Regions from separate parts of the Rhizobium sp. 05N430 genome, predicted to be linked through region 4. Evidence: riboswitches for the same ligand, from Rfam matches in the RefSeq annotation. Region 4 holds a riboswitch; each other region holds the start of a gene.
What was found. A riboswitch is a leader RNA that binds a small molecule or an ion and turns the genes downstream of it on or off. The one in region 4 is predicted to bind cobalamin.

Region 1 (7,729 bases), on a different contig from region 4:
CGATCAAGGACCTCTACAAGATGCAGGTCTATGCGATCTCGCGCTGGCGCAATGCGCATGTGCCGCCGGATGCGCTTGGACCGTCAGGCGTGGTGATCCCGCAAAATATCATCGACAAGGCGCCCTCCGCCGAACTGCGCCCCGATCAGACCGACCAGGATTCGCTGCCGCCTTATCCGGTTCTCGACGACATTCTCGAATGCCTCGTCGAAAAGGAAATGGGTGTCGACGAGATCGTCGCGCGCGGCCACGATGTCGCGACCGTGCACCGGATCGAGCATCTGCTCTATCTTGCCGAATACAAGCGCCGCCAGTCGGCGCCCGGCGTGAAGATCACCAAGAAGAATTTCGGCCGCGACCGCCGCTATCCGATCACCAACCGTTTTAGGGATCGTGGTTAGCGATCGTTAACCCGATCAACCGAAAGCTGCTGACGGCAGTCTCTTCTCGCGTTTCTATGCTTTGGAAACGCGGGAGGTTTGAGCATGCGGGAAACCAAAGTCGCCGTCTTCATCGATACGGAAAACCTGCCGGCGCGCTGTGCGGGAGAGATCATCAGCATCGCCGGCGGATACGGACGCCTTATCGAGCGCCGGGCTTACGGCGACTTCACGAAAGAGGCGGCGCAGCCGTGGATCGCGGAGGCCGGACGTCAGGCACTCAGCCTGCAGACGGCTGTCAGCTCCCATTCCGGCAAGAACGGCGCGGATATCCTGCTTGCCATCGATGCAATGGAATATCTGGCCGGTTCGGCGATCGATCTTTTCTGTATCGCCAGCAGCGACCGCGATGTCGGCCATCTGGCGATGCGTATCCGCATGCGCGGCAAGCAGGCGATCGGACTGGGCGCGCCCAACGCATCGGCGCTGTTGCGGCAGTCCTTCGATGATTTCTTCGAGCTGAATGTTGGTGAGGCGAATTCCACCTTTGCGCTGCCGAAGGTGATTGCGCTGCAGCCCTCTCCAAATATCCGGCCCTATATCACCCAGGCGCTGCAGGCGGCCAAGCTGCAGGGCGAAGGCTGGCTCGATATCGCTGAACTCGGGACGCTCTTGCGGCAGGTCTATCCGGAGTTCAAGGCGCAGCATTTCGGCGCTCCGAACCTCAGCTCGCTTTTGAAGCGATGCGCCTTTATCGAAACGCAGATGCATGGCACAAACCGCATGCAAATCAGAATGAAGCGGAACGGCTAAGCGCCGGGCCGCAGCAAATGCGGGAGGCATGCATGCGCAGTTCGGTCGAGATCTACAATATCCGCACGGCCAAGAGCCGGGTCGTGTTCCAGACGGAGCAGCTGATCGAGGCGCCGAATTTCTCGCCCGATGGCCGCTACCTGCTGCTGAACGGTGATGGCCTTCTCTATCGCTTGTCACCGGACGGTGAGGGCGGTTTGCAGCAGGTCGATACCGGCTTTGCCACGGCCTGCAACAACGATCACGGCATTTCGCCCGATGGCCGCCGCTATGTGATTTCCGACAAGACCGAGCACGGCAAATCCTGCATCTATACGCTGCCGTCGGAAGGCGGCGCGCCAAAGCAGATCACGGAAAACCTGCCGTCCTACTGGCATGGCTGGTCGCCTGACGGAAAGGAACTCGCCTATTGCGGCATTCGCGGCGATCTCTTCGATATCTACACGATTTCTGTCGATGGCGGCGCGGAGCGGCGGCTGACGCAGGGCGAGGGGCGCAATGACGGGCCGGATTATTCCTTTGACGGGCAGTGGATCTATTTCAATTCCAGCCGTACCGGGCTGATGCAGATTTGGCGCATTCATCCCGATGGGACCGGTTTGGAGCAGGTCACGCATGACAATTACGGCAACTGGTTTGCCCATCCGGCGCCTACCAACGACAAGGTGCTGCTGCTTTCCTACGACCCTGACGTCTTCGATCATCCGCGCGACCTGCATGTGCGCCTGCGGTTGATGGATATGGACGGCGGCAATCTGACGACGCTCTTCGAGCTGTTCGGCGGGCAGGGCACGATCAATGTTTCCTGCTGGTCACCAGAAGGTGACGAGTTTGCCTATGTCCGGTATTTCCCGTCTACTTGAAGCGTCTCTGAAAAGCGGGCAAGAGGCTTTGGTCAGGTGCCCGCTTGTCGCGGGAGAATCGGGAATCCGGTGCAAGCCCGGAACGTGCCCAACGCTGTAAGGCCGACGCCTGCCGCATCATGCCACTGGTTGACACCGGGAAGGCTGCGGCGGGCGGATGACGCCAAGTCAGAAGACCGGCCTGGCATCATAGACTGATCCCGCGCGGACGGCGGGGCGGTTGCGTTGTTGGGGATTTGACGATGCGGCCCATGAACAAGGATGCGCTTGAAGGCGCGTCCGCCTTTTCCGCTGACGAGCGCGACGCCGTCTACCGGGCGATCATGACCAGGCGCGATGTGCGCGACCAGTTTCTGCCGGATCCTGTGCCATCCGATGTGCTGGTGCGGCTACTCGAAGCTGCGCACCACGCGCCTTCGGTTGGCTTCATGCAGCCCTGGAATTTTATCGTTGTCGAAGATGCGGGTGTGCGGCAGCGCGTCTGGAACGCCTTCGATCGCGCGAACCGCGAGGCGGCTGGGATGTTCGATGGCGAGCGGCAGGCGACATACCGCTCGCTGAAGCTGGAGGGCATCCTCAAGGCGCCGCTCGGCATCTGCATCACTTGCGATCCGTCGCGCAGCGGTGACGTCGTGCTGGGGCGCACACATAACCCGCGTATGGATAGCTATTCAACCGTCTGTGCAGTGCAGAACCTCTGGCTCGCAGCACGGGCTGAAGGCATTGGCGTTGGTTGGGTCAGCATTTTCCATGAGAGCGAACTCAAGGAAATTCTCGGCGTGCCCGCGCATATCGAGATCGTCGCCTGGCTCTGCGTTGGCTATGTCGATGCGCTCTATAGCGAGCCCGAGCTGGCCGTCAAAGGCTGGCGGCAGCGGCTGCCGCTCGACGAGCTGATCTTCCGCGATGGCTGGGGCCGCCGCTAATTCCGCTGTTGCTGCTGCGGCTGCGGGCCCGATGTCGCCGGGTTCTTTAGGTCGATACTGCCCTGGTCGCCGGCGAGAAATTGCGGGCCGATCTGGCGTACCTTGCTGTTGCCGGGGTCATAGGGACGGTCGGGTATCTGTGCCTGCGGCGCAGCCGGTGTGGGGGCTGCAGTTGCCGGCGGCTTGGTGGTGATCGTCGTGATCGAGCCTTTCTGCGGCGGCGCGCTGACCGTCTGGTTCTTGCGCATCTGCTCGTAATAGGCGGTCAGATTGCAGGTGCAGGAGGATTTCTCGCCGGGCGCTCGGTTCTTGTAGGCGAAGGCGTTTGGCATAGCGCTGTAGCGGGCGCCAGTCGCGGCCGAGATCATGTTGGCCGCGTCGGTGTTGGAGACGTCCTGATAGAACAGCTCCGTCTCGATGCCGGGGCACATTTTCGAGCAGGTCGAGGCGTCGCGGCTGAAATCGATCGAGGTCGCATTGGTGCTGATCGGGAAGAAGCCGCCGTCGCAGATGCGCACGCACATGGTGCTGACATGCGACATCATCTCGCCGCGGGGCACGCCATATTGGGTGTTGCCTTCCTCGCCGTTGCCGAGCGGAATGAAGGTATCGCCGCGCATCGCCTGTTCTTCGGTACTTGGCGCTGGGACATCGGCGCGCTCGTCCGGCTGATAACCCGGATCGTCGTTGCAGCCGTTATCGTCGAGGGCGGCCATCAGTTCGCGGCGTTCGTTGACATCGCTGCCGCCGGCCTCCCGCAGTTGGTTGCGGCGGTCCTGGAGGTAGTGGATGTTGTCGATCATCCGCGATTCCGATTCCTGCAGGTCGCTGCAGTAGCGGTCATTCTCGCCGCCGATAACAACCATGCTGTCTACGCTGCAGCCGTTGCTGCGCAGGTCGTTGCGCAGCTTGCGGAGCTCGAGGTTCTGTTCGGCTATGGCGCTTGCATATTGGCGGATCTCCGGGCCGTTGCCGATCACCTGCGGCAGGTCGGCAAGGCGTCCGCGCAGATCTTCGCAGATCGCGCTGGTCTGCGCCGCCGCGGGCGCGGTAGCAGCGAGAAAGAGAGCAAGGGTCAGGCTTCGGCGTTTCACGGTATCATCCCGCAGCATAGTAAACCGGAAGCGGCAGAGCATTTGCCGCATCCGTTCTGTCTAGCTGCCTTCCGTTAACAAGCTAACGAAGGAATTCTAACGCATTTTTCCGATCTACGGCAAATCACGCCGGCTGCTGCGCCTCGACCACGGCGAGAGCCGCCATATTGACGACGCCGCGGGAGGTCACCGACGGTGCCAGGATGTGGGCCGGAAGGGCCGTGCCGAGCAGGATCGGGCCGACATGCAGGCCGTCGGTCATCGACTTGACGACGCCGAGCGTGATGTTGGCCGCATCGAGGTTCGGGAAGACCAGCAGGTTGGCTTCGCCATGCAGCGTGGTGGATGGCATGACGCGCTTGCGGATTTCGTCGGCGATTGCGCTCTCACCATGCATTTCGCCATCGACTTCGAGATCGGGCGCGGCGTCACGGATCAGCTGCAGGGCACTGCGCATCTTGGTGGCGCTTTCGCTTTCGCGCGAGCCGAAGTTGGAATGCGAGACGAGGGCGGCGCGCGGCGTGATGCCGAAGCGCTTGATTTCCTCGGCAGCCAGAACGGCGGATTCCGCCACTTCCTCGGCGCTCGGATTGAACGTCACGTAGGTGTCGGTGAAGAAGGTGGCGCCGCGCTGCGAGATCAGCAGGCTGAGTGCCGAGAAATCGCGGACATCCTTGCGCTTGCCGATGATCTGGCGAACGTCGCGCAGGTGCTTCTCGTAACGGCCTTCGAGGCCGCAGATCAGCGCGTCTGCTTCGCCGCGGCGCAGCGCCAGCGCACCGATGACGGTGGTGTTGGTACGCACGATCGTGCGGGCAGCTTCCGGGATGACGCCCCGGCGGCCAACGAGCGACAGATAGAGATCGACATATTCGCGGAAACGCGGATCGTCTTCCGGATTGATGACGGCGAAGTCGGAGAGCGGGCGGATGCGCAGGCCGTAGCGTTGCAGGCGGGTCTCGATGACCTGCGGACGGCCGATCAGGATCGGTTCAGCAATGCCTTCTTCGATCAACACCTGGGCAGCGCGGAGTACGCGTTCGTCTTCACCTTCGGAGAAGATCACCCGCTTCTTTTCGGCAGCCTTGGCGGCCGTAAAGATCGGCTTCATGATGAAGCCGGAGCGGAAGACGAAGCGGTTCAGCTGGTCGAGATAGGCGTCGAAATCGGTGATCGGACGGCGTGCAACGCCGCTCTCGGCCGCTGCCTTGGCGACAGCAGGCGCGATGCGCAGGATCAGGCGCGGATCGAAGGGCGAGGGGATGAGGTAGTTCGGTCCGAAGATCGGGGTTTCGCCGGAATAGGCGCGGGCGGCGACATCGGACGGCTCTTCGCGGGCGAGGCCGGCGATGGCGCGGACGGCTGCCATCTTCATCGCTTCGTTGATCTCCTCGGCGCCGCAATCCAGCGCGCCGCGGAAGATGAAGGGGAAGCAGAGAACGTTGTTGACCTGGTTCGGGAAGTCCGAGCGTCCGGTGCAGATCATCGCGTCCGGCCGGGCGGCACGGGCGAGTTCCGGCATGATCTCCGGCGTCGGGTTGGCGAGCGCCATGATCAGCGGCTTTTCGGCCATCTGCTCGAGCAGTTCCGGCTTCAGAACGCCGGCAGCAGAGAGGCCGAGGAACACATCGGCGCCGCCGATGTTTTCGGCGAGCGTGCGGGTATCGCTCTTCTGCGCGTAGACGGCTTTCCATTGGTCCATCAGCACGTTGCGGTCCTCGTAGACGAGGCCTTCGATATCGTGGACCCAGATGTTCTCGCGCTTGGCGCCGAGTTCGACGAGCAGATTGAGACAGGCGAGTGCCGCAGCACCAGCGCCGGACGTGACGATCTTGACGTTGCTGATCGACTTGCCGGCCAGTTCCAGGCCGTTGAGGATGGCGGCGGCGACGATGATCGCGGTGCCGTGCTGGTCGTCATGGAAGACGGGAATGCGCATCTTTGCGCGCAGCTGCTGTTCGATCTCGAAGCATTCCGGCGCCTTGATGTCTTCGAGGTTGATGCCGCCGAAGGTCGGCTCCAGCGAGGCGACGGTCGAGACCATCTGCTCGACGGTCGAGGCATCGACCTCGATATCGAAGACGTCGATATTGGCGAATTTCTTGAAGAGAACGGCCTTGCCTTCCATCACCGGCTTGGAGGCGAGAGGGCCGATATTGCCGAGGCCGAGAACGGCGGTTCCGTTGGAGATGACGGCGACCAGATTGGCGCGCGAGGTATAGTCGGCGGCCGTCTCCGGATCGTCGCGGATCGCGAGACACGGCGCGGCGACACCGGGCGAATAGGCGAGCGCCAGATCGCGCTGGTTGCCGAGCGGCTTGGTCGCCTGAATTTCGAGTTTGCCGGGGCGGGGATAGCGGTGGAAGAACAGCGCCTGTTCGTCAAGAGTTCCACCTGTCAGGTTCTTCTCCGTCTTGGATTTGTCCTGATTATCCATTGCCTTCTCCAATACCGCAGTCATGTCGTTTGAAGCCTTCTCCATACAACAATCGGTGCGGCGGGACAGCGGGAATTTGAGGTTGAAAGCGGAAAACTCTTGTGCCCGGGGGATGCGTCAAACAACCGCGCTGTCATCTTCCTGAAACACGAGTCTGATTTTGGAAGGCCAGATGAACGATGGGGCACGGGCAGGATGCCTGTGATGGATTACATGGATACGCGACACTTCCGTACGCTCTTCATTTCCGATGTGCATCTCGGTTCCAAGGCTGCCAAGGCTGACTTCTTGATCGACTTTCTGCGTCACCACGAGGCAGACACGATTGTCCTCGTCGGGGATATCGTCGATGGCTGGCGCCTGAAGCGCAGCTGGTACTGGCCGCAGGTCTGCAACGACGTCATCCAGAAACTGCTGCGCCAGGCGCGCAAGGGTACGCGCGTCGTCTACATTCCCGGCAATCACGACGAATTCCTGCGCGACTTCCCGGGCATGCATTTCGGCGGCATCGAAGTGGCCGAGCGGATGATGCACGAGGGCGCCGACGGCAAGAAGTATCTGGTGCTGCATGGGGACGAATTCGATGTCGTCGTCCGCAATGCCCGCCTGCTCGCCTATCTCGGCGACTGGGCCTATGACATGGCGATCCGCATCAATATCGTTCTGGCTGCCATTCGCCGCCGGATGGGCATGCCTTACTGGTCGTTCTCGGCCTGGGCCAAGCTGCAGGTCAAGCATGCCGTCAACTTCATCGGCGAGTTCCAGCGCGTCGTCGCCGACGAGGCCCGCAAGTGCGGTGCCGACGGCGTCATCTGCGGCCATATCCACCATGCCGTCATCGAGGAGATGGACGGTGTGCGCTACATCAATACCGGCGACTGGGTCGAGAGCTGCACGGCGATTGCCGAGCATGAGGACGGCACTTTCGAACTGATCACATGGAATGCGATCGCCAGCAGCGAGCCGGTGACTTTGAAGCTGACGCACCAGCCCGAGCGCGCGCCGCAGGCTGCCTGATTTTCATCCCGCCATATGCAAGACATTTAGCCGTTGCCTCGGGGCAACGGTCCTATTTATTTTTTAAAACGTTTCAAATGGGCAATTTCTCGCCATAGTCGCCCCTAGGTTGATGTGTTAGGCAGCGCACAGTTTCCTGCAGGTCCACCATGATTCCCGCCCAGAATGCCTCTGTCGATGAGGGGGCTCCGCCGCGTTT
Region 2 (7,729 bases), on a different contig from region 4:
ACCACCTGGTTGCCCAGCCATGCGAGCAGAACCGCATAGATCGCCATTTGCCGCGGAAGCGCCATGGCGGAAACCGCCGACAGCGCAACGAAGGGCGTGACGCATGCGAAATAGAGACTAAGGACGACGCTGGAGCCCGCTGTCATGGCAATCCAGGCTGCCGCGGCACCCGTTGAGACGGGATGCAGAGGAAGCTGACGACGTTCGGTCATGACCATGCTCCAGTTCATCGGGATCTACTGTAGCGAACTTCCAGTGAAATGCCATCCCGGCAAACTGGCGCAACACTCCCAATTGCGCGCGCCGGCAATTCTCCATGAACCTCAGGCAGCGGCTCAAGGCCATCTTCAGTCTATCGCATATTGAATGTTGTAGCGGCCGTGCACCGCCGATTGCTCGACATACGCCCGGACGCCAAAGACGCGGGCAATCAGATCTTCGTTCAAAACCTCCCATGTGGTTCCTAATGCAACCACTTTACCCTTCTGCAGCACGGCGAGGCTGTCGCAGAACATCGCTGCGAGATTGAGATCATGCATGGCAATGATGCAGGTCGTCCCGAGTTTCGACACGAGGGATAGAATTTCGAGCTGGTGCTGGATATCGAGGTGGTTTGTCGGTTCGTCGAGCAGGAGCTCGGTCGGCGTCTGAGCCAGAGCTCTCGCGATATGGACGCGCTGACGCTCCCCGCCGGAAAGTGTCTGCCATATCTGTCCGGCGCGGTGTTTCATGTCGACCCGCTCCAGGGCCATGTCGACGGCCGCATCATCTCCCGCATCCCAGGCAGAAAGCAGGCCGCGATGCGGCGTGCGCCCGAGCTGGACGACGTCACGCACGGTCAGCGGCGTATCGGTTGCCGATTGCTGCTCGACGAGAGCAACGCGCCGGGCGAGACTGGCTCTAGAGAGGATGGCGACGTCGTCCTCGCCGAGACGGATAACGCCGCTATCGACGCGGCGCAGGCGGCAGATTAGCCGCAGCAGGCTGGACTTTCCCGAGCCGTTCGGGCCCAGCAGACCAAGCACCTTACCTGGGGTCACCGATAGCGTGATGCCATCGATGATTAAGGTGTCGCCGGCCGAATAGGACACGGTATCGATGGAGATGCTCATGCACTTCTCCCGACGCGATAGAGGATGATCGCGAAAGCTGGGGCGCCGAAAAGCGCGGTGACCACACCGATCGGCAAGATCTGTTGCGTGATGATGATCCGGGAAACGATATCGGCCCCGACCATGAAGATCGCACCGCCGAGCGCCGTGGCCGGTAGGAGACGGCTGTGGGACGGGCCAACGATGAAGCGGGCGGCATGCGGGATGACGAGGCCGACAAACCCGATAGAACCGACCATGCTGACGACGGCCGCAGTCATGATCGCGGTGATGCCGAAAAGAACGATCTGCACCCGCCGCACGGCAACGCCGAGCGATGCGGCGGCATCCGAACCGAAGGCAAATGCATCGAGCGCGCGGGCGTGGAACTGGCAGGCGGCGAAGCCGGCGATCGCGATCGGCACCGACAGATAGACATCGGGCCAGCGGACGCCGCTCATCGACCCCAGGAGCCAGAACAGCACGCCGCGCGCCTGTTCCGCATTTGCGGATGTCGTGACGATATAGGAGGTGAGCGCATTGAAGAGCTGCGAGCCGGCAACCCCGCAGAGAATGATCCGTTCGCTGGAGCCCCCGGTGCCTGTCGCAAGAATGCCGACAAGCAGGAAGGCCACCACCGCACCGATAAAGGCACCACCCGACAACGAAAGAACGCCATAGCCGAGTCCGAGGATCATGACACAGACGGCCCCGGTCGAGGCGCCGGCGGAAATGCCGAGCACGTAAGGTTCGGCGAGCGGGTTGCGAAGAAGCGCCTGGAGGATGGCACCGCAGAGGGCGAGAGAAGCGCCCGCACTGGCCGCCGCCAAAGCGCGGCTGAGCCGGTAGTCCCAGATGACGCCTTCGTGGATGCGGCTGAGTTCGAACGCCGTTCCAAACAGCCGGTTCGAAACCGCCTTGGCGGTTGTCGCAACTGGGATCGCAATCTCGCCGATCGAGACGGCAAGGCTGATCATGACGCCAAGGAGGAGAACGGCGGCGGCGGTGAGCGCAACGAGCGCCCACCACCGGCGTTGCCAGGAAGCGGCAACTTTCACTGCGTAAGGCCGAAGGTCTTGATGCCGTTTGCCAGCGTTTCGATGCCGTCGATCGTGCGGATCGTCGGGTTCATCGACTGGGCGTCCATCATCACGAAATGCTTGTTCTTGACGGCCTCGAGTTCCTTGGTAACCGGATCACTCTCCAGGAAATCGATCTTTACCTTCGGATCATCGGCGGCATAGCGGCGGCGGTCCATGGTCGCGAGGACGATGACGGCAGGATTTGCCTGGGCAATCGTTTCCCAGCCGACCAACGGCCATTCCTCTTCGGTCGTGACGACATTCTTCGCGCCGACCGTCTTGAGAATATAGGCCGGAGCGCTGTTCTTGCCGGCGATGAAGGCGTCGCCCTTGACCTCTTTGCTGGAGAACCAGAAGACAACGGGCAGGTTCTTGCCCGAGGCACCCGAGATCGAGGCAACGGCTGCAGCCTCACGCTTCTTCAGATCGGCGATCAGGGCATCGCCGCGATCCTTGACGTCGAAAATTTCGGAGAGCTCCGCGATCTCCTGATAGATCAGGTCCATCGTGAACAGCTCCTTGCGAACGCCATCACCGCCATCGGCATTGATCTTGGCGACGCAGTCGGCAGGCGCGATGTAGGTATTGATGCCGAGATCGGCGAATTGCTCGCGCTTGCCGACAGAGCCTTGCGCACCGACATGCCATTCGAATTCGGCGGCGACCAGATCGGGTTCCTGACCGACGACGGCCTCGAAGCTTGGATCGTTGTCGGCGAGCCTTTTGATCTTGCTATTTGCATCGGCATATTGCGGCAGGACCGGCCCGACCCAGACGGCGGTACCGGCGACCTTGCCGGCAAGACCAAGCGAGAACAGGACTTCGGTCATCCCCTGGCCGATCGAGACGATCTTCTCAGGCGCCTTCTTGAACGTGACCTGCTGCCCGCAGTTGTTGAGGGTCAGAGGATACTGCGTGGCGGCAAGGCTTGTACCGGCGAAGCCGGTCAGGCCGAGGGCAAATGTGAGCGTGGCGATAATCTGGCGCATGGGACCTCGATTTAGGAGAAGCGGGCAGCACGACGCCGCGGAACACGGCGTGACTGCTCACGCAGCGCGGACGCGGAAAGCCCAATCGAGGCGGATGGAGGCCATGTATCGGCGAAGGGTCAGGTCAAACATGTCTGTTCCTTTCCAGGCATCCCCGCCCGGCTGATTGGATCGTGTTTGACGGCAGGTCTCCTGGCTCGCGAATATTCGCCTCTCATCTGCCTTCCCGCGATAACATCGCAGTGGCATGGCCTTGCGGCCCAAGGGAGACATCCAGCAGGCTGGTCTCCCGTGATGATCGGCAATCCGCTTACAGTTGCGGGGGCAGCCACGGTCTTGGTCCCTTTTGGGTCGTCCGCACCGTGTTCCCTATTAATCCCGTCGGAGACTTCCTCCGGGAACCGTCGGATGCAGTTACGACGCTAATATCCCGGCCGTCAAGACGCGCAGCGCGCCACCCTGGTTCGGCAATCAGGGTTCAGTACCCGCAGAACGGCCGCCAATCGCGTTTTCGCTTGTTGAATACGGCATACTTATTCCGTTATATATGAAGAAAATGGGAATATCAGAGGTAATGGCCGTTGAACGAAATCTCAAACGAGACCGTCGCAGAGAGCGGCTATCGGCAAATAAGGGCGGATATCATTTTCGGGCGGCTTTCTCCGGGGCAGAAGCTCAAGCTTGAAAATCTGAGAATCGCCTACCAAACCAGCGTCAGCACACTGAGAGAGATTCTCAACCGCCTGACATCGGAAGGCCTCGTCGTTGCCGAGGGGCAGCGCGGCTTCGAAGTCGCGCGTGTTTCGGTCGCCGACCTGAGAGAGACCGCAGCGCTGCGTCTGCTTCTCGAGGAGCACGCGCTGGAGCAGGCCTTCGAACAGGGCGATGTCGAATGGGAAGCGCGGCTGGTCTCGGCCCATTACAAGCTGGCGCGCATGGAAGAGGTGATGGCCTCGGGCGATACCAGTAGGGCGGAAGACTGGAAGCGCTACGACTGGGAGTTTCACCAGGCTCTGATCTCGGCCTGCGGATCGCGCCTGCTGATGGAAACACATTCGGCGGTGTTCGACAAATATCTGCGATATCAGATGGTGGCATTGTCCTATCGCGGCGGCGTTGCGGAAGAAGAGCACAAGCAACTGCTGGAGGCCGCTCTTCAGCGCGACATCACGACGGCGAAGAGAATATTGCAGCGGCATATTCAGCAGGGCGTCGAGCATGCGCTGAGCAAGGGTTCACTGGCGACCATTCGCCTATCGGCAGGATAATGTATTCCACGCACGATGGTGCGGGACGTAGAGGAATCAATGCTCAAAGTGACCGGTGAACATTCCGAGACTGTCAGCGACGTCGTCTCCCGGCAAATTCGTCAGGATATCATCTCCGGGACATTGGCGCCGGGTGCGAAGATCAAGCTGGAGCAGGCCAAGGAGCACTATTCGATCAGTGTGTCGTCGCTGCGCGAGATCCTGAGCCGCCTGACCACCGAAAACCTGGTGCTCGCCGAAGGCCAGCGCGGCTTCGAAGTCAGCCCCGCTTCGCTCAAGGAGTTGGAGGAACTCGCCGATCTTCGCACTGTGCTGGAGACCCATGCCATCGGCCTGTCATTTGCCGCGGGGAATCTCGAATGGGAAGGGCGCATCGTCGCCGCGCACCACAAGCTTGCGGCCGCCGAAAAGAGGCTGCTTGCCGGCGACGCCTCGCGCACGATCGACTGGGTCCGCTACGATTGGGAGTTTCATCAGGCGATCGTCTCCGCCTGTAATTCGGCGACGCTGATGGAGACGCTGTCCTCCGTCTTCGACCGTTTCCTGCGCTATCATATGCTGGCTCAGAGTTTTCGCGGCAAAGCGGTTGTCGACGATCACAGGCTCCTCTTCGAACTCGCGCTGAAGCGGGACGTCGAGGGCGCCCGCGCCGTTATCCGCCGCCACATATTGAGCGGCGTTGAACATGTGGTGAAAAGCGGCCGCATCGCCTAGCGATGGCAGTCAGAAGGCGTCCTTCGGGATGCCGTCCGGCCGCATCTGCTTCTTCAGCGCCGCAATCCGGAAGATCGCGTTCGGCGCGCCGTAGCCGCGATAGCCACGGCGCTCGACGATCTCGAAGAAGAACCCCTCCCCGTAGGTCCCGCTGTAGAGCTGGAAATACTCACCCTCGTCGTCGCGATCATAAAGGATGTTTTCTGCCTTCAGCCGTTCGCTGAGATCGGGATCGAGCCCGAAGCGGGCCTCGACGTCATCGTAGTAGTTGGGCGAGATGTGCAAGGCTTTGAAGCCCTTTTCACGCAGGGCTTTGGCGGTGGCGAAGATATCGGCTGTCGAGAAGGCCAGATGCTGGATGCCTGAGCCGAATTTCTCCGCGATGAAGTGACCGGCAAGCGTTCTGCGATTTTCAGCGCCGTTCATGGTGATGCGAAGCGATCCGCTGGCATTTTCGATGACCTGGCTGCGCACCACGCCGCCGGGATCGATGATATCGACCATCGGCGTTTTCCGGGTCTCGAAGATCGAGGTGTAGAACAGCATCCAGGTCAGCATCTCGTCGTAGGAAACGGTCTGCGCAATGTGATCGACATCGAGAAGCCCTGCATCCGCATTGCCATCGTCCTCCACCGGTTCGAAATCGATTTCGGAAAAATGGCCGAGCGGACTCTTGCCGTCGATCAGATAGATCAGCCCCCCACCGACACCGCGAATGGCTGGGATTTCCAGCTCGCCTCCGGCAACGGTCTGGCGGAAAGGCTCGGCATCCAGCGCCAGCGCCCGCCTGTAGGCCGCGTCGGCATCATCGACAACCAGTGCCATTGCGTAAGCAAAAGTGCCATGCACAGCATAGGCGGCGTTGGCGAAACCGGCCGGATCGACATTCACGAGAATGCGGATCGCGCCCTGCTGGTAAAGGCTTACCCTCTTGGAGCGATGCACGCCCGCCTTGCGGAAACCAAGCGCCTTGAGCAGGTCCTCGAGTTCGCCGGCCTCGTCCTCGTCGGTCGCGAACTCGATGAAACCGATCCCTTCGGCGGGGGCACGCGGCGGCATGGAGGCCCCGATTGCTGTCTTGGTGCTCCGGCTGACCTGGTCACCGAGATAGATCAGCGAGCGGTGGCCATCGGCCGCGATTTCGCGCGTCGAACCGCCACGGAACTGGTCGTTGAAGATCTCCAGCGAAAAATAGCCATCATAGCCGGTTGCGGCGACCGCCTCGGCAAAGGCCGAGACCGGCAGATCGCCCTCTCCCGGCATGTTGCGGAAATGACGGCTCCAATAGAGCAGATCCATGTCGATCAGCGGTGCATCGGCGAGCTGGACGATGAATATCTTTTCCGGCGGGATGGAACGGATCGAATTGACATCGATCTTGCGCGACAGCGAGTGGAAGCTGTCCAGGATCAACCCGATATTGGGATGATTGGCGCGGCGCACGATTTCCCAGGCGTCGCGATGGTCGTTGATGAAGCGGCCCCAGGCAAGTGCTTCGTAGCCGACCTTCAGCCCTCTTCGCGCCGCGCGCTCTCCGAGCTCATGGAAATCGGCGGCGGCACGGTCGATGCCGCCAAGGGCTACGGACGACACATTGGAGCAGACGAGCACGAGGTCTGTTCCGAGTTCCTGCATCACATCGAACTTGCGCTCGGCGCGATCGAATGTCCGGCCGCGCAGTGGCTCCGGCATGCCCTCGAAGTCGCGGAAAGGCTGAAACAGCGTGATCTCCAGACCGAGGTCTCTCGCCATGCGGCCGACCTCGGCAGGGCTGCTGTCATAGGCCAGAAAGTCGTTCTCAAAAATCTCCACGCCGTCGAAACCAGCCTTGGCGATGGCCTCGAGCTTTTCGGGCAACTCGCCGCTGATGCTCACGGTGGCACTCGAGGTCTTCATATCTGGAATCCTTTCATGCTGTGCCGCCGGATGGGCGGCTACGCAGGTATCCGCGGAAATCGGCTATAGGCATTATGCAGAATGTCGTGAGGATTTCAATTCAGTTGGTGAATTATGAATCATCATAGGTTTTATGAAAAATAGGTTGATTTGAAATCGCGCCTCTGGCAATTATGGCGGCATACGGTCGGGGAGAGGATGACTGCTGCAGTCGGACGGCCGGCTAACGGAGGAGGAAACACATGTTCAAATCGATGCTGACACGCCGTAATGCGATGCTGGGAGCAGCGGCTCTCGTGACCGCGATCGGGCTCGCGAACCCGGCAGCCGCCATCACACCGGACGAAATCAAGGCGCGCGGAAAGCTGATCGTCGGCATTCAGGGCGACAATCCGCCCTGGGGCTTCGTCACCAGCGCCGGCAAGCAGGATGGTCTCGACGCCGACATCGCCGCGCTCTATGCCAAGGAACTCGGCGTCGAGGTCGAATTCGTGCCGCTCGAGGTCAATAACCGCATTCCGGCCCTGACGACCGGCCGCGTGGACGTGCTGTTCGCCACCATGGCAATGCTGCCGGACCGCGCCAAGGCCGTCCAGTTCTCCAAGCCCTATGTCGCCAATGCCATCGTTCTGATCGCGCCGAAAACGATGTCGATCAAAACCAACGACGACATGGCAAACCTGACGATC
Region 3 (7,729 bases), on a different contig from region 4:
CGCTCTTGTCGAAGATGGCGGCTGCCTGCTTGGCATTCATCTGCGGCTGCAGGAAATCGTTCTTGTAGCGAACGAAACTCTCCAGCCCCTTGCCCTCATCGTCGGTGGCGATCGGATTCGCATGAATTTCCGGCACCAGCACCAGACCGGCATATTTGCCTGTGTCATCGACGAGGATGACGCGTTGCGTGGCGCCGGCGGGAAAGGCCTTCTTGAATTCCTCGACGGTGGTTGCGGCATTGGCGGTCTTGACGTCGGCGCGCATCAGCTTGTCGACCGTCAGATTGCGGATCCAGCCGACATCATGCGCGCTGCGAATGCTTTCGCCGCGCAGGTGAAAACGCCATGTGGCGAAGGAGTAGCCAAAGGTGGTGCGCACGACCAGCGAGGAGGTGATCACGGCTGCGAGCACCAGCGCGGTAATCGGAAAGTCGCCGGTAATTTCCAGCGCCAGGAACGTCATCGTCAGCGGTCCGCCGATGATGGCGACGGCGAGCGAACTCATGCCGACGACGGCATAGACTTCCGGTGTCAGCGAAGCATGGGCGAAGAGCGGGGCGGCATAGGCAAAGAGCTTGCCGAGCAGCGCACCCATGAACAGCGAGGCGAAGAACAGGCCGCCCCTAAATCCGGAGCCGATCGACACCGCGGATGCAAGCGACTTCAACAGCAGGATACCGACAAGCGTCGGGATCGCCACCTGATGCGCCAGGTTGAGATGCAAGGCGCCGTGACCTGCCGAAAGCACCTGCGGAGAGATTGTGGCCAGCAGGCCGACGACGATGCCGCCGAGCGCCGGGCGTACCGGCGTCGGTACGGAACTCTTGCGGGCCAGTTCCTCGACAAAGGAAACGCCCTGCATGATCAGGATGCCGGCTCCGGCGCAGCAGGCGCCAAGCAGAATGGCCGGCACATAATCGGCCGGCACCACAGTGCCGAACCTGCCGACGTCGATGGTGAAATCGTTGCCTGCCAGCAGCCGTGCCACCAGCGTCGAGAGCAGGGCAGAGACGACAACGGGTGTCAGCGAGACGATGGTGTAGGTGCCAATGATCAGCTCGAACGCGTAGAAGGCGCCGGTTAGTGGGGCATTGAAGGCTGCGGCGATAGCGCCTGCCGCACCGCAGCCGAGGAGGACGCGCAGATCGGCGCGGCGCAGCTGCAGCTTCAGGCCGAGCTTCGAGGCCAGGCCAGCCGCCAGCTGCGTATAGCCGGCCTCGAGGCCCACGGACGCGCCAAAACCGTTGGAGATCAGGTTCTGGATCGCCACGATGATGCTGTCCGTCAGCGAGAGGCGGCCACCATGCAGCGCATTGGCCTCGATCGGGTCGACCATCGGCTTCTTGCGCGTCCTGCTGAGGATGAAGAGCAGCAGGCCGAGAAGCATGCCGCCGCAGACCGGTGCCAAAAGCAGCAGCAGCTTGTTGCTGATATCGGAGGAGCTGAGACGATCGACATCGCTGATGCCGAAGATGAGGCTGTGCATCTCGCGGGAGATCAGGCTCATGCCGGTGACCGCGCAGCCAGAGATGACGCCGACCGCGCCACCGGCGAAAACCATGCCCATTTCGTTCTGGCGCGCCAGCGCGCGCAGCCGCGCCAAATCGAATTTGAGATGGCGCCGCGTCAGGCGGCCGATATCGGTTTTCGTGAGCATGATGACAGAACTAGGCGACGGGGAGCAGGATCAAGGAAGCGCGCGTTGTGCGCCGCATGATTTCGCGAGCAATTGCAGCAAAAGCGAGGCGACGGCAAGTGAAATCGCGTCGTAAGTCAATGAATTTAATAGACTATCTGTTTGGTAGACTCAGTCGTGTTAATACGGGGCATTTTCCATCATGCCAGGCTCGATTGACTTCGCGCTGCCGCGCGCCTAACGATGAAATCAATAACGGATGGTTCCGGAGCGGTGATTGCCGCCCTGGATGAAAAGGGAATGTGACGGGGCGGACCCAAACCGGGCGTCTTCATCACAGCCGACCCCGCGACTGTAGAGCGGTCAGGGTCTTCCATCCGGTGCACCGGCACCACTGGCTGATCGCTGCATTCCGCGGCAGGGCTGTGGCTCAAGGACACCGGAAAAGCCACTGGAATGCATCGTGATCAGCAGGGGCTGGACGCCTCCATTTCTACGAATCGTCCGCCTTTTCACGAGAATGCAGCCGGGAAGGCGAGGAAGATCCGCTGGCACGATCAGGGATGGCCTTGCGCCATCCCTGTCGAGGCCTCAAACCGCGAGCCAGGAGACCTGCCAACCGTGCCGGGCGAAGAGCCCACCCAAGGGCAATCTTGTCCGCTGCCAGCACGGAGGTTGTCATGGCTGAAACACGAATTTGCATGCCGTTACGTGCGGCCCTGAGGATTTCCCTCATTCCTGTGCTTGTCACAGGAATCCAGCGTGCCCAAGTCCTTGGGCACAGGAGACTCGTTTTCCTGCAGTTGCGATTCATTCACGGCGCCGACGCGCCGTGGCTGGATTCCTGTGGCAGGCGCAGGAATGAGGGACGTGGGTGTGGCGGACGCCAATACGCTGATGCCGGAGCCATCCTCACATGAGCAGCACCACCTTCGTGCTCGGCGGCGCCCGTTCGGGAAAATCCCGTTTCGCAGAGCAGCTGATCGCCGATAGCGGCCTCGAGCGCCACTATATCGCCACTGGGCGTGCCTGGGATGACGAGATGCGGGCGCGGATTGCCGCCCACAGGAACGATCGCGGGCCATCCTGGACGACGCATGAGGAGCCGCTGCAGCTTGTCGAGTGCCTGTCGGCCGCCGACGGCGAAGGGCGGGCGATCCTTGTCGATTGCCTGACGCTCTGGGTCACCAATCTGATGATGGGCGAGCGGGACATGGCGGCGGAATCTGCTGCCCTTGCTGCCTGGCTGCCGAAGGCCAGGGCGCGGCTTGTGCTTGTTTCCAATGAAGTCGGCCTCGGGATCGTGCCCGAGAACCGGATGGCGCGGGATTTCCGTGATCATGCCGGGCGGCTGCACCAGATGATCGCGGCCTCTGCCGCGGACGTGTATTTTATCGCGGCAGGGCTGCCGCTGAAAATGAAGGGTTGAAGTTTATGAACCAGAAGATCCCCGCAACCGTGATCACCGGCTTTCTCGGTGCCGGCAAGACGACGATGATCCGCAACCTGCTTTCCAACACCGGCGGCAAGAAGATCGCGCTGATCATCAACGAATTCGGCGATCTCGGCGTCGATGGAGACGTGCTGAAGGGCTGCGGCGCCGAGAACTGCACCGAGGACGACATCATCGAACTGACGAACGGCTGCATCTGCTGCACCGTTGCCGACGATTTCATTCCTACGATGACCAAGCTGCTCGAGCGCGAGCAGCGCCCCGATCATATCGTCATCGAGACCTCGGGTCTTGCGCTGCCGCAGCCGCTGGTCGCCGCCTTCAACTGGCCCGATATCCGCAGCGAAGTGACCGTCGATGGCGTCATCACCGTCGTCGACAGCGCTGCCGTTGCCGCCGGACGGTTCGCCGACGACCACGATGCCGTCGATGCGCGCCGCGCCGAAGACGAGTCGCTCGACCACGAGAGTCCGATCGAGGAGCTGTTCGAGGATCAGCTGACCTGCGCCGATCTGATTGTGCTCAACAAGACGGACCTGCTGGATGCCGCAGGCATTATTCGCGTCCGTGACGAAGTGGCGTCGCGCATTTCGCGGAAGCCTGCGCTGATCGAGGCGAAGAACGGCGACGTTCCGGCCAGCGTCTTGCTCGGCCTCGGCGTCGGCACCGAGGAAGATATCGCCAATCGCAAGTCCCATCACGAGCTCGAGCATGAGGACGGCACGCCGCATGACCACGACGAGTTCGACAGCTTCATCGTCGAGCTTGGTGCGATTGCCGATACGGCCGGTTTCATCGAGAAGCTGAAGGGCGTGATTGCCGAGCATGACGTTTTGCGCCTCAAGGGCTTTGCCGATGTCGCGGGCAAGCCGATGCGCCTGCAGATCCAGGCTGTCGGCAGCCGTATCGACCAGTATTTCGACCGCGCCTGGGCTACCGGCGAAACGCGCGGCACGCGTCTCGTCGTCATCGGTCTGCATGACATGGACGAGGCGGCCGTGCGCAAGGCCATCGAGGCGCTCGTCTGATCCATGCATCTGCTTCTCGCCCAGAAAGGAACGATCAGCGACGGTGACGAGGCCATCGATCTTGGCCAGTCGCCTGGCAATATCCTGTTCCTGTCTGCGGCGGATACGGAGCTTGTGGCCATCGCCGCCGCCCACGGACAGGGCGGCGGTTCGCCGCTGACGCTCAGGCTTGCCAGCCTGATGAGCCTCAAGCATCCGATGTCCGTCGATGCCTATGTCGAGCGGACGGCGCGGCATGCGAAACTTATCATTGTCCGCGCGCTCGGCGGCGCCAGCTATTTTCACTATGCGCTGGAGGCTCTGCATGCCTGTGCGGCACGGTATGGCGCGCGAATTGCCGTTCTGCCCGGGGATTCCAAGCCGGATGCGGGGCTGACGCCGTTTTCCAATGTGGCGCTCGATGATCTCAATGCGCTGTGGGCTTATCTGATCGAGGGCGGTGACGCGAATTCGCGGTGGCTGCTGGATTATGCGGCGGCGATGCTGTCGGGTGGTGAAAAGCCCGGTGCGGCAGCGCCGTTGATGAAGGCCGGGATATGGTGGCCGGGGCGGGGAGTCGTTGGGGTTGAGGAGTGGAGAGTGTTGTCTGCGGCGATGCTGCGGAACGGGGCACCCCCCTCTGTCCTGCCGGACATCTCCCCCTCAGGGGGGGAGATCGACTCGTGGTTGGCGTTTCCCCAAATTATCGAAGCTGGAACGAGCGGCTCCTCCCAGCCAATCTCCCCCCCTGAGGGGGAGATGTCCGGCAGGACAGAGGGGGGTAATCCGCCCTCTACATCTAACGACGCCCCCATCGCCGCCATCAGCTTCTACCGCGCCCTCGTCCAGAGCGGCGAGACCGCACCGGTCGAGGCGATGATCGAGGCCTTGGCGGCGGAAGGTCTCAGGCCGCTGCCGGTCTTTGCCTACAGCCTGAAAGACCCGGTCTCCAAGGGCATCATCGACAGCATTTTCGATCAGGCGCCTCCTGATGTCGTGGTCAACACGACGGGCTTTGCGGTGTCGGCGCCCGGCGCTCTGCGTGAATCGACCGTGCTGGAAAAAAGCGGCGCCGTGGTGCTGCAGGCAATCCTGTCTGCCTCGTCGCGCGAGGCATGGGCCGGGTCATCGCAGGGGCTGTCGGCGCGCGATCTCGGGATGAATGTGGCGCTGCCCGAAGTCGATGGACGGGTTCTGGCGCGTGCGGTCTCGTTCAAGTCGGCGGCGCGTTATGATGCGGCTGTCGAGGCCAATATCGTCACCAGCCAGCCTGATGAAGGGCGGATGCGTTACACGGCGAGGCTCGCAGCCGGCTGGGCGCGGCTGCGGCGCAAGCCGGCTGCGGCGCGGCGCGTGGCGCTGGTGCTCGCCAACTACCCGAACCGCGATGGGCGCCTCGGCAACGGCGTCGGCCTCGATACGCCTGCAGGTACCGTCGAGGTGCTGAAAGCGATGCGCGGGGCGGGCTACGATGCCGCCGATTTCCCTGATGATGGCGATGCGCTGATCCGCCATCTCTCGGAGGGGCCGACGAATTCCGGACGCGACGGAAAGGTGATCCGCGAAACGCTTTCCATGAGTCGATACAAGGCGTTCTGCGCGTCTCTTCCGAAAAAGATTCAAGACGAGATGACGGCGCGCTGGGGTGTGCCGGAGGGTGATCCCTACGTTGTGGATGGTCATTTCGCTCTGCCGTTCACGCGGTTCGGCAATGTGCTGGCGGGTATCCAGCCAGCCCGCGGCTACAATATCGATCCGAAGGAAAGCTACCATTCGCCCGATCTCGTGCCGCCGCACGGATACATCGCCTTCTATGCCTTCCTGCGCCAGGAGTTCTGCGCCGATGCCGTTGTTCACATGGGCAAGCACGGCAATCTCGAATGGCTGCCGGGCAAGGCGTTGGCGCTGTCGGAGGAGTGCTATCCGGAAGCGATCCTCGGGCCGCTTCCGCACCTCTATCCTTTCATCGTCAACGATCCCGGCGAGGGCACGCAGGCCAAGCGCCGGACGGCGGCCGTCGTCATCGATCACCTGACGCCGCCGCTGACGCGAGCTGAAAGCTATGGTCCGCTGAAGGATCTGGAGGCGCTGGTCGACGAATATTACGAGGCATCCGGCAGCGATCCGCGCCGTATCCGGCTGCTGTCGAAGCAGATCCTCGATCTGGTCGCCGATATCGGCCTCGACAGCGATGCCGGGATTGCCAAGGGCGAGACCGAGGACGAGGCGCTGAAGAAGCTCGACGCCTATCTCTGCGATCTCAAGGAAATGCAGATCCGCGACGGGTTGCATGTGTTTGGTGTGTCGCCGCAGGGGCGGTTGCTGACGGATCTGACCGTGGCGCTGGCGCGGGTGCCGCGCGGGCTTGGAGAGGGCGGGGATCAGAGTTTGCAGCGGGCGATTGCTGGGGATTTGGGCCTGGTCGATGCGGTACCCCCCTCTGTCCTGCCGGACATCTCCCCCTCAAGGGGGGAGATCGACTCGTGGCGAGTGTCCCAGCAGCCAAATGAAGTCGAAGCGAGCGGGTCCGCCCAGCCAATCTCCCCCCTTGAGGGGGAGATGCCTGGCAAGGCAGAGGTGGGTACCCCGCATACAAGCGCTAAATTCGATCCCCTCGACTGCAACATGGCCGCGCCGTGGACCGGCTCACGCCCCGCCATCCTAGCCGCCATCCTCGACGCCCCCTGGCGCACCAATGGCGACACCGTCGAGCGCATCGAACTGATCGCCGCCAAGTTTGTCTCCGGCGAAACCGAATGCCCACCCCTCTGGTCCCAAACCAGATCCGTCCTCACCGAAATCGAATCCCGCCTGAAGCCCTCGATCCTCGCCTGCGGAGATGCCGAGATTTCGGCACTCCTCACCGGCCTCGACGGCCGTTTCATCGCTCCCGGCCCCTCCGGCGCTCCGACGCGCGGGCGCCCCGATGTGCTGCCGACGGGGAGGAATTTCTATTCCGTTGATAGCCGCGCAGTGCCGACGCCTGCAGCCTATGAACTCGGCAAGAAATCGGCGGAGCTGCTGGTCCGCCGCTATGTGCAGGATCACGGCGAGTGGCCGGTGTCCTTCGGGCTGACAGCCTGGGGCACGTCCAACATGCGCACCGGCGGCGATGACATCGCCCAGGCGCTGGCGCTGATCGGCGTCAAGCCGGTCTGGGACATGACCTCGCGCCGCGTCACCGGCTATGAAATCATTCCGCCTGCGATGCTGATGCGTCCGCGGGTCGATGTGACGCTCCGGATATCAGGCTTCTTTCGCGATGCCTTTCCGGAGCAGATCGCGCTGTTCGACAAGGCGATCCGTGCGGTCGGCGCTCTCGATGAGGATGCTGCGGATAATCCGATTGCCGAGCGGATGCGCGGCGAGGCGGCGCGGCTTGCGGCGTCCGGCCTGGATGAAGCGTCGGCGGCCAAGCGCGCCGGATATCGCATCTTCGGCTCAAAGCCCGGCGCTTACGGCGCGGGGCTGCAGGCGCTGATCGACGAGAAGGGCTGGGAGCGGCGCGCCGATCTGGCCGAAGCCTATCTCGTCTGGGGGAGCTATGCTTATGGGGCTGCCGAAGAGGGCCGGGCCGAGCGCGGTATCTTCGAGGAGCGGCTGCGCTCCATCCAGGCGGTGGTGCAGAACCAG
Region 4 (7,729 bases):
TCGCGCTGACCGAAAACAAACCGCTGCAGATGTTCCGGGAGGCAAAGGCGCTCGGCATCCACACGCGCCCGGTCATTCTCGGCCCGGTGACGTTCCTGAAGCTCGGCAAGGCGACGCAGCCAGGCTTCGATCCGATCGAACTGCTCGACCGGTTGCTGCCTGTCTATGCGGGCATCCTCGCGGAGCTCAGCACTGCGGGCGCCGATTGGGTGCAGATCGACGAGCCAGCCCTGGTGCTCGATCTCGCAGACGCTGAGCGGTACGCGCTGACCACGGCCTACAGCGCGCTTCACCAGCTGGTTCCGAACCTGAAGATCATGATCGCCAGCTATTTCGGGGCATTGGGCGACAATCTCAAGACAGCAGCGGCGCTGCCGGTTGCCGGTCTGCACGTCGATCTGGTGCGCGCGCCCGAGCAGCTTGATGCGGTCGTATCGGCGGTGCCTGATGACCGGGTATTATCTCTCGGCGTCATCGATGGCCGCAACATCTGGCGCGCTGATCTTGAGAAACTGCTGGATCGGGTCGAGGCGCTTTCCAAAACGCGTCCAATCGAAATCGCGCCATCTTGCTCGCTTCTGCATGTGCCGATCGATCTTGCTCTCGAAACCGCTGTTGATGCCGAGGTCAGGGGATGGCTGGCTTTTGCCACGCAGAAGCTGGATGAGCTGGCGGTCCTCGGCCAGGCACTTTCGCAGGGGCGCGATTGCGTGACGGATGCCATCGGCAGCTCTTCGAGGGCCGCGGCCGCCCGCGCGGCATCGCCGAAGGTCAATGATCCCGCGGTCAGGCAGCGGATTGCAGCGATCGACGAGACCATGAAGCGCCGCAAGGCCGGCTTCGCCGAGCGCAAGGCGATCCAGCAGACGGATATCCGCTTGCCGCTGTTCCCAACGACGACGATCGGGTCCTTCCCGCAGACGTCTGAAGTCCGCAAGGCGCGTTCGGCACATGCGAAGGGAACGCTCAGCAATGCGGACTATGAGGCTTTCCTGCGCAAAGAGACCGAAGCAGCCATCCGCTGGCAGGAGGAAATCGGCCTTGATGTGCTCGTCCATGGCGAGTTCGAGCGCAACGACATGGTGCAGTATTTTGGCGAGCAGCTGTCGGGCTTTGCCTTCACGCAGCATGCGTGGGTACAGAGCTATGGCTCGCGCTATGTCCGTCCGCCGATCATCTTCGGCGATATCGCGCGGCCGAAGCCGATGACGACTGGCTGGTGGCAATATGCCCAGTCTCTGACGGACCGGCCGGTCAAGGGTATGCTGACTGGACCGGTGACGATCCTCAATTGGTCCTTCGTGCGCGACGATATCGCCCGAAGCGAATCATGCCGGCAGATCGCGCTGGCGATTCGCGACGAGGTCGGTGATCTCGAAAAGGCGGGTGCCAGGATGATCCAGATCGACGAGGCAGCACTTCGGGAAGGCTTGCCGCTGCGGCGCTCGCAGTGGAAGACCTATCTCGACTGGGCCGTCGAAAGCTTCCGCCTGTGCTCGACCGGTGTCGGCAACGCGACACAGATCCACACGCATATGTGCTATTCGGAGTTTAACGACATCATCGATGCGATCGCCGCCATGGATGCGGACGTGATCTCGATCGAGACATCGCGTTCGAAGATGGAGCTGCTGGAGGCATTCCGCAGCTTCGACTATCCGAACGAGATCGGCCCGGGTGTCTACGACATCCACTCGCCGCGCGTTCCCGATATTGCCGATATGACCGGTCTGCTTCTTTTGGCGCGCGAGCGGCTTGGCGATTCGCAGCTCTGGATCAATCCGGATTGCGGCTTGAAGACCCGCAAATGGGAGGAAGTGAAGCCGGCGCTAGTCAATATGGTGGCGGCGGCGCGGTCTTTGCGCGAACGCGTTGCCACGGCAACGGCCTGATCGTCATCGTATTCGAGGAGCCGGCTTTTGCCGGCTTCTCTTTTCCACAGCCAATCCGCATTAATCTTCCGTTATCCACATCACATTCATTTTTTCGGCTTGCGGCACCCGAAACATGAACCATCCATTGACGTACAAATAGACTCGCGTACTATATCTAGTGTTCGAGGTTCCCTCGATTCGCAAGAATCGCGGGCTAAGACGGGAATTCGGTGAGATCTGCCGCAAGGTGGAGCAATGCCGGAGCTGCCCCCGCAACTGTAAGCGGCGAGCATCTGTCCCATTTCGGGTCACTGGGTCATGAAGACCTGGGAAGACCGGGATGAATGTGATGATCCGCAAGCCAGGAGACCTGCCTTGAGCGAAAACGTCCACGGGCGGGGTGTCCGGCTGGCGAGCGATGAGATGTGGGCATGATGCCGCTCTTCGCTTCCTCCGGTGTGTCCCGCATGAGCCACTTCGGGGTGAAGTCTTATGTCTTTGAGTTTCAGATCATACCGGCGCGAATGACGGGCTGCTGACGCCCGGCAACCGGCAACGGCTGTCTTCCTTTTCGATCTTCCCAAGCGCGGACATCGGCGGATGTCCGAACGATATCCCATGCCTTCTAGTCACGAGGTTTTCCCATGAGCATCACCGTCTACAGCAAGCCCGCCTGCGTTCAATGCACCGCAACCACCCGCGCGCTCGATCGCCAGGGCATCGACTACACGATCATCGACGTTTCCACCGATAGCGCCGCTTATGATCTGGTGCAGGGTCTCGGCTACCGCCAGGTTCCCGTCGTCATCGCCGGCGAGCAGCATTGGGCTGGCTTCCGCCCCGACATGATCAGCGCGCTCGCCTGAGCGGCGGCTGCGATGGGCGAGATCGTCTATTTTTCCAGCCGGTCGGAAAACACCCATCGCTTCGTCGAAAAGCTTGGCCTTCCCGCCCGGCGCATCCCCATCACTGGCGCGACGCTCGAAGCTGTCTCGCCCTACGTGTTGATCCTCCCGACTTATAGCGGCGAGGGCGGCAAGGGAGCCGTGCCCAAGCAGGTGATCCGTTTCCTGAACGATGCGGCAAACCGTTCGAACCTCCGCGGCGTGATTGCCGCGGGCAACAGCAACTTCGGCGAGACCTTCGGGCTCGCCGGCGACATCATCGCGAAGAAATGCCAGGTGCCGTACCTCTACAGGTTCGAACTCTTGGGTACGGCTGATGATGTTGCCAACGTCAAACACGGATTGGAACGATTTTGGACACGGCAGTTCTCGAGCGCCCTGTAAAGGCGCAGGCCGCGGAAACAGGGCTGGATTACCACGCGCTGAACGCGATGCTGAACCTCTATGACGAGGACGGCAAGATCCAGCTGGACAAGGACCGGCAGGCGGCGAAGCAGTATTTCCTGCAGCACGTCAACCAGAACACCGTGTTCTTCCATAATCTCCGGGAGAAGCTCGATTACCTCGTGACTGAGGGCTATTACGAGCAGGAGGTGCTGGATCAGTATTCGTTCAATTTCGTGCGCGATCTCTTCGATCACGCCTATGACAAGAAATTCCGGTTCCCGACCTTCCTCGGCGCCTTCAAATACTACACCAGCTACACGCTGAAGACCTTTGACGGAAAGCGCTATCTGGAGCGCTACGAAGACCGCATCTGCATGGTGGCACTTGCCTTGGCGCAGGGCAACGAGGCCTTAGCGCGCGACATGGTCGATGAGATCATCTCCGGCCGCTTCCAGCCGGCGACGCCGACCCTCCTCAATGCCGGCAAGAAGCAGCGCGGCGAGCTGGTCTCCTGCTTCCTGATGCGCGTTGAAGACAATATGGAATCGATCGGCCGCTCGATCAATTCGGCGCTGCAGTTGTCAAAGCGGGGCGGTGGCGTGGCACTGTCGCTGACCAACATTCGCGAAATGGGCGCGCCGATCAAGCATATCGAGAACCAGTCGTCGGGCATCATCCCGGTGATGAAGCTGCTCGAGGATGCCTTCTCCTATGCCAACCAGCTCGGCGCGCGCCAGGGGGCCGGTGCCGTCTATCTCAACGCTCACCACCCCGACATCATGCGCTTCCTCGATACCAAACGCGAAAATGCCGATGAGAAGATCCGCATCAAGACGCTGTCGCTGGGTGTCGTCATTCCTGACATCACCTTCGAGCTCGCCAAGAACAACGAGGACATGTACCTGTTCTCGCCCTATGACGTGGAACGCGTCTACGGCGTGCCGTTCACCGAGATCTCGGTGACCGAAAAATACCGCGAGATGGTGGCCGACAGCCGCATCAAGAAGAAGAAGATCAAGGCCCGCGATTTCTTCCAGATCGTCGCCGAGATCCAGTTCGAAAGCGGCTATCCCTACATCATGTTCGAGGACACGGTGAATAAGGCGAACCCGATCGCCGGACGCATCACCATGAGCAATCTGTGCTCCGAGATCCTGCAGGTCAGCGAAGCCAGCGAGTATAACGACGACCTGTCCTACAAGGTGATGGGCAAGGACATTTCCTGCAATCTCGGCTCGCTGAATATCGCTGCCGCCATGGACTCATCCGATTTCGGCAAAACGATCGAAACATCGATCCGGGCGCTGACGGCAGTTTCCGACATGAGCCACATCTCTTCGGTCCCTTCGATCGAGAAGGGCAACGACGAGAGCCACGCGATCGGCCTCGGTCAGATGAACCTGCACGGCTATCTGGCCCGCGAGCGGATCCAGTACGGCTCCGAAGAGGGCGTCGATTTCACCAACATCTACTTCTACACGGTGACCTATCACGCCATCCGCGCCTCGAACCGTCTCGCCGTCGAGCGCGGTCAGAGCTTCAAGGGCTTCGAGAATTCGAAATACGCCTCGGGCGAATATTTCGACAAGTATACCGAAACCGAGTGGAAACCGGCTACGCAGACGGTTGCCGACCTGTTCAGCAATGCCGGTATCGAAATTCCCACCCAGGAAGATTGGCTGGCACTGAAGAAGGCCGTCATGGAGGGCGGGCTCTATAACCAGAACCTGCAGGCGGTGCCGCCGACGGGGTCGATCTCCTACATCAATCACTCGACGTCATCGATCCATCCGATCGTCTCCAAGATCGAGATCCGCAAGGAAGGCAAGATCGGCCGCGTCTACTATCCCGCCGCCTTCATGACCAACGACAATCTCGACTATTACCAGGACGCCTATGAGATCGGGCCGGAGAAGATCATCGACACCTATGCGGCTGCTACCCAGCATGTCGATCAGGGCCTGTCGCTGACACTGTTCTTCCGCGACACGGCGACGACGCGCGATATCAACAAGGCGCAGATCTATGCCTGGAAGAAGGGCATCAAGACCATCTACTACATCCGCCTACGCCAGATGGCGCTGGAGGGTACGCAGGTGGAGGGATGTGTGTCGTGTACGCTGTGAGTTTTAGCTGCTGACGTTTGAGTAAGCGGCCCCCTCACCCTAGCCCTCTCCCCGAGGGGAGAGGGGATGTAGAGCGATACGCCGCCGCGGTTTCCCTTCTCCCCTCGGGGAGAAGGTGCCGGCAGGTCAGGCGCAACTCGTTGCACCGGGGATGAGGGGGCTACCAGATGAATTCGGTCCAAAGGACACACCCATGAACATGCACGCCAAGCCCGTATCCCGCGTCCGCGCCATCAACTGGAACCGCATCGAGGACGACAAGGACCTCGAAGTCTGGAACCGCCTGACCGGCAATTTCTGGCTGCCGGAAAAGGTGCCGCTGTCGAACGACATTCCCTCCTGGGCGACGCTGAAACCGGAAGAGCAGCAACTGACGATCCGGGTCTTTACCGGGCTGACGCTGCTCGACACGATCCAGAACGGCGTCGGCTCGGTGACGCTGATGGCCGATGCTTCGACCCAGCATGAAGAGGCGGTGCTTTCCAACATCTCCTTCATGGAAGCTGTGCACGCGCGCTCCTACTCGTCGATCTTCTCGACGCTGTGCTCGACACCTGACGTTGACGACGCCTATCGCTGGTCCGACGAGAACGAGTTTCTGCAAAGGAAGTCGGCGCTGATCATGGAGCAATATGCTTCCGGCGATCCCCTGAAGAAGAAGGTTGCCAGCGTCTTCCTCGAGAGCTTCCTGTTCTATTCCGGCTTCTATCTGCCGATGTACTGGTCGAGCCGCGCAAAGCTCACCAACACCGCCGACATGATCCGCCTGATCATTCGCGACGAGGCGGTGCATGGCTATTACATCGGCTACAAGTTCCAGCGCGCCGTAGAGCGCCTGCCGGAGGCCCGCCGTCAGGAGATCAAGGATTTCGCCTTCGATCTGCTGCTGGAGCTCTACGACAACGAAGCCAAGTACACCGAGGCGCTTTATGACGGTGTCGGGCTCACCGAAGACGTCAAGAAGTTCCTGCACTACAACGCCAACAAGGCGCTGATGAACCTCGGTTACGAGGCACTGTTCCCGCCGGAGGCCTGCAAGGTCAATCCGGCAATCCTCTCGGCGCTCTCGCCGAATGCCGACGAGAACCACGACTTCTTCTCTGGCTCCGGCTCGTCTTACGTCATCGGTAAGGCCGTGGCGACGGAAGACGAGGACTGGAACTTCTAGGCAACGTCAGTCGAGCGAGGCGAGGGCGGAGCTTTGGCCTCCGACTTCGACCGTCGCCGTTAGACCGGCAATCAGTTGTACTCCGTCAGGCACTTTGTCGAGATTGATGCGGACGGGAACGCGCTGCGCCAGCCGTACCCAGCTGAAGGTTGGGTTGATATTGGCCAGCAGCCCGGTTCCCGACGTGCGTTCGCGGTCCTCGATGCCGGTGGCGATGCTGTCGACATGGCCTTCCAGTGTCTGGCGATGGCCCATTAGATGGATCGTGACGCTGTCGCCGACATGGATGCGCGGCAGCTTGGTTTCTTCGAAATAGCCTTCGACGCGCAGGGAGTCGGTATCGACGAGCGCGACCTTGGCGGTGCCGGCGGTGACATAGTCGCCTGGGCGCAGGCTGAGGTTCGAAACCGTGCCGTTGACCGTTGCCTTGACGGCTGAGCGGTCAAGATTGAGCTGCGCCAGATCGCGGTTGGCGACGGCCTGCAGATAGGTGGCTTCGGCCTGGTCGGCGGCGGTGCGCGCCTGTTCCTTCTGCTGCACGGAGGCGGCGTCGCCGAGGCGCTGCTGGCGGTCGGTTTCGCGGCGGGCCTGTTCCAGCATCGCCTTTGCACCTTCCAGCGCGGCTTCGGTCTGCGCCAGAGCAATCTTGAAGCGCTCGCCATCGACGCGGAACAGCACATCACCCTTCTTGACCGATTGGTTGTCCTTGACGGCGACGTCGCTGACGAGGCCGGAAACGTCCGGTGCGATGCCGACGACGTCGGCGCGCAGACGCGCGTCGCGCGTCCAGGGTTCGTCCATGTAATGCACCCAGAGGCCGTGGCCGGCATAGGCAGCGGCGGCAACGAAGGCGAGGGTGACGATCAGGCGGGAGATTGATTTCAGCGTGTTCATGCGAAGTACCAGCGTGTCAGGGAGGAGACTGCTCCGAGAAGCAGCACATAGAGGGAGAGATCGAAGAGGCCGCGGTGCCAGACGAGCGAATAGGCGCCCAGCCAGCTCAGCCCGCGGCGGACGATCATCACGAGAAGAAGGGAAAGCACCATGAGAACGAGAAGGCGCGGCACATAGACGCCATAGAGATCGAATTCGGCAGGCATGACGGTTTACTCGGCTGCAATCTGAAGCGGGGTTGAGAGGGTTTCGGGCGTGGGCCAGTCCGGCGGCGACGCCTCAGGGAAGAGCGCCCTGCGCAGGCCGACCAGCGCATCGATATTGTCCCGGGTTTCCGTCCGTTCATGGGCAATGGTTCCGAGGCTGTCATCGATC

Region 1: another riboswitch for cobalamin. It lies ahead of bluB (5,6-dimethylbenzimidazole synthase); the one in region 4 lies ahead of nrdH (glutaredoxin-like protein NrdH).
Region 2: another riboswitch for cobalamin. It lies ahead of AC1DJO_RS21895 (ABC transporter substrate-binding protein); the one in region 4 lies ahead of nrdH (glutaredoxin-like protein NrdH).
Region 3: another riboswitch for cobalamin. It lies ahead of cobU (bifunctional adenosylcobinamide kinase/adenosylcobinamide-phosphate guanylyltransferase); the one in region 4 lies ahead of nrdH (glutaredoxin-like protein NrdH).

What each region holds. Positions count from the first base shown of each region.
Region 1 covers NZ_JBFTMO010000001.1:595,490-603,218, forward strand. Annotated here, with positions in the region: gene AC1DJO_RS02930 (NAD+ synthase) at 1-401, shown strand, start outside; gene AC1DJO_RS02935 (NYN domain-containing protein) at 486-1,193, shown strand; gene AC1DJO_RS02940 (TolB family protein) at 1,226-2,056, shown strand; cobalamin riboswitch at 2,074-2,255, shown strand; gene bluB (5,6-dimethylbenzimidazole synthase) at 2,299-2,982, shown strand; gene AC1DJO_RS02950 (DUF2865 domain-containing protein) at 2,979-4,076, opposite strand; gene AC1DJO_RS02955 (NADP-dependent malic enzyme) at 4,201-6,513, opposite strand; gene AC1DJO_RS02960 (UDP-2,3-diacylglucosamine diphosphatase) at 6,727-7,530, shown strand; gene AC1DJO_RS02965 (MFS transporter) at 7,680-7,729, shown strand, end outside.
Region 2 covers NZ_JBFTMO010000012.1:54,577-62,305, reverse strand. Annotated here, with positions in the region: partial or broken gene AC1DJO_RS21910 (hypothetical protein) at 1-212, opposite strand, end outside; gene AC1DJO_RS21905 (ABC transporter ATP-binding protein) at 348-1,112, opposite strand; gene AC1DJO_RS21900 (FecCD family ABC transporter permease) at 1,109-2,149, opposite strand; gene AC1DJO_RS21895 (ABC transporter substrate-binding protein) at 2,146-3,162, opposite strand; cobalamin riboswitch at 3,328-3,583, opposite strand; gene AC1DJO_RS21890 (GntR family transcriptional regulator) at 3,744-4,430, shown strand; gene AC1DJO_RS21885 (GntR family transcriptional regulator) at 4,470-5,144, shown strand; gene AC1DJO_RS21880 (bifunctional sugar phosphate isomerase/epimerase/4-hydroxyphenylpyruvate dioxygenase family protein) at 5,154-7,040, opposite strand; gene AC1DJO_RS21875 (transporter substrate-binding domain-containing protein) at 7,283-7,729, shown strand, end outside.
Region 3 covers NZ_JBFTMO010000001.1:457,839-465,567, forward strand. Annotated here, with positions in the region: gene AC1DJO_RS02295 (chloride channel protein) at 1-1,657, opposite strand, end outside; cobalamin riboswitch at 1,880-2,270, shown strand; gene cobU (bifunctional adenosylcobinamide kinase/adenosylcobinamide-phosphate guanylyltransferase) at 2,553-3,065, shown strand; gene cobW (cobalamin biosynthesis protein CobW) at 3,071-4,117, shown strand; gene cobN (cobaltochelatase subunit CobN) at 4,121-7,729, shown strand, end outside.
Region 4 covers NZ_JBFTMO010000002.1:360,456-368,184, forward strand. Annotated here, with positions in the region: gene metE (5-methyltetrahydropteroyltriglutamate--homocysteine S-methyltransferase) at 1-1,892, shown strand, start outside; cobalamin riboswitch at 2,043-2,266, shown strand; gene nrdH (glutaredoxin-like protein NrdH) at 2,519-2,740, shown strand; gene nrdI (class Ib ribonucleoside-diphosphate reductase assembly flavoprotein NrdI) at 2,753-3,163, shown strand; gene nrdE (class 1b ribonucleoside-diphosphate reductase subunit alpha) at 3,133-5,292, shown strand; gene nrdF (class 1b ribonucleoside-diphosphate reductase subunit beta) at 5,486-6,460, shown strand; gene AC1DJO_RS05530 (efflux RND transporter periplasmic adaptor subunit) at 6,467-7,354, opposite strand; gene AC1DJO_RS05535 (DUF1656 domain-containing protein) at 7,351-7,560, opposite strand; gene AC1DJO_RS05540 (FUSC family protein) at 7,567-7,729, opposite strand, start outside.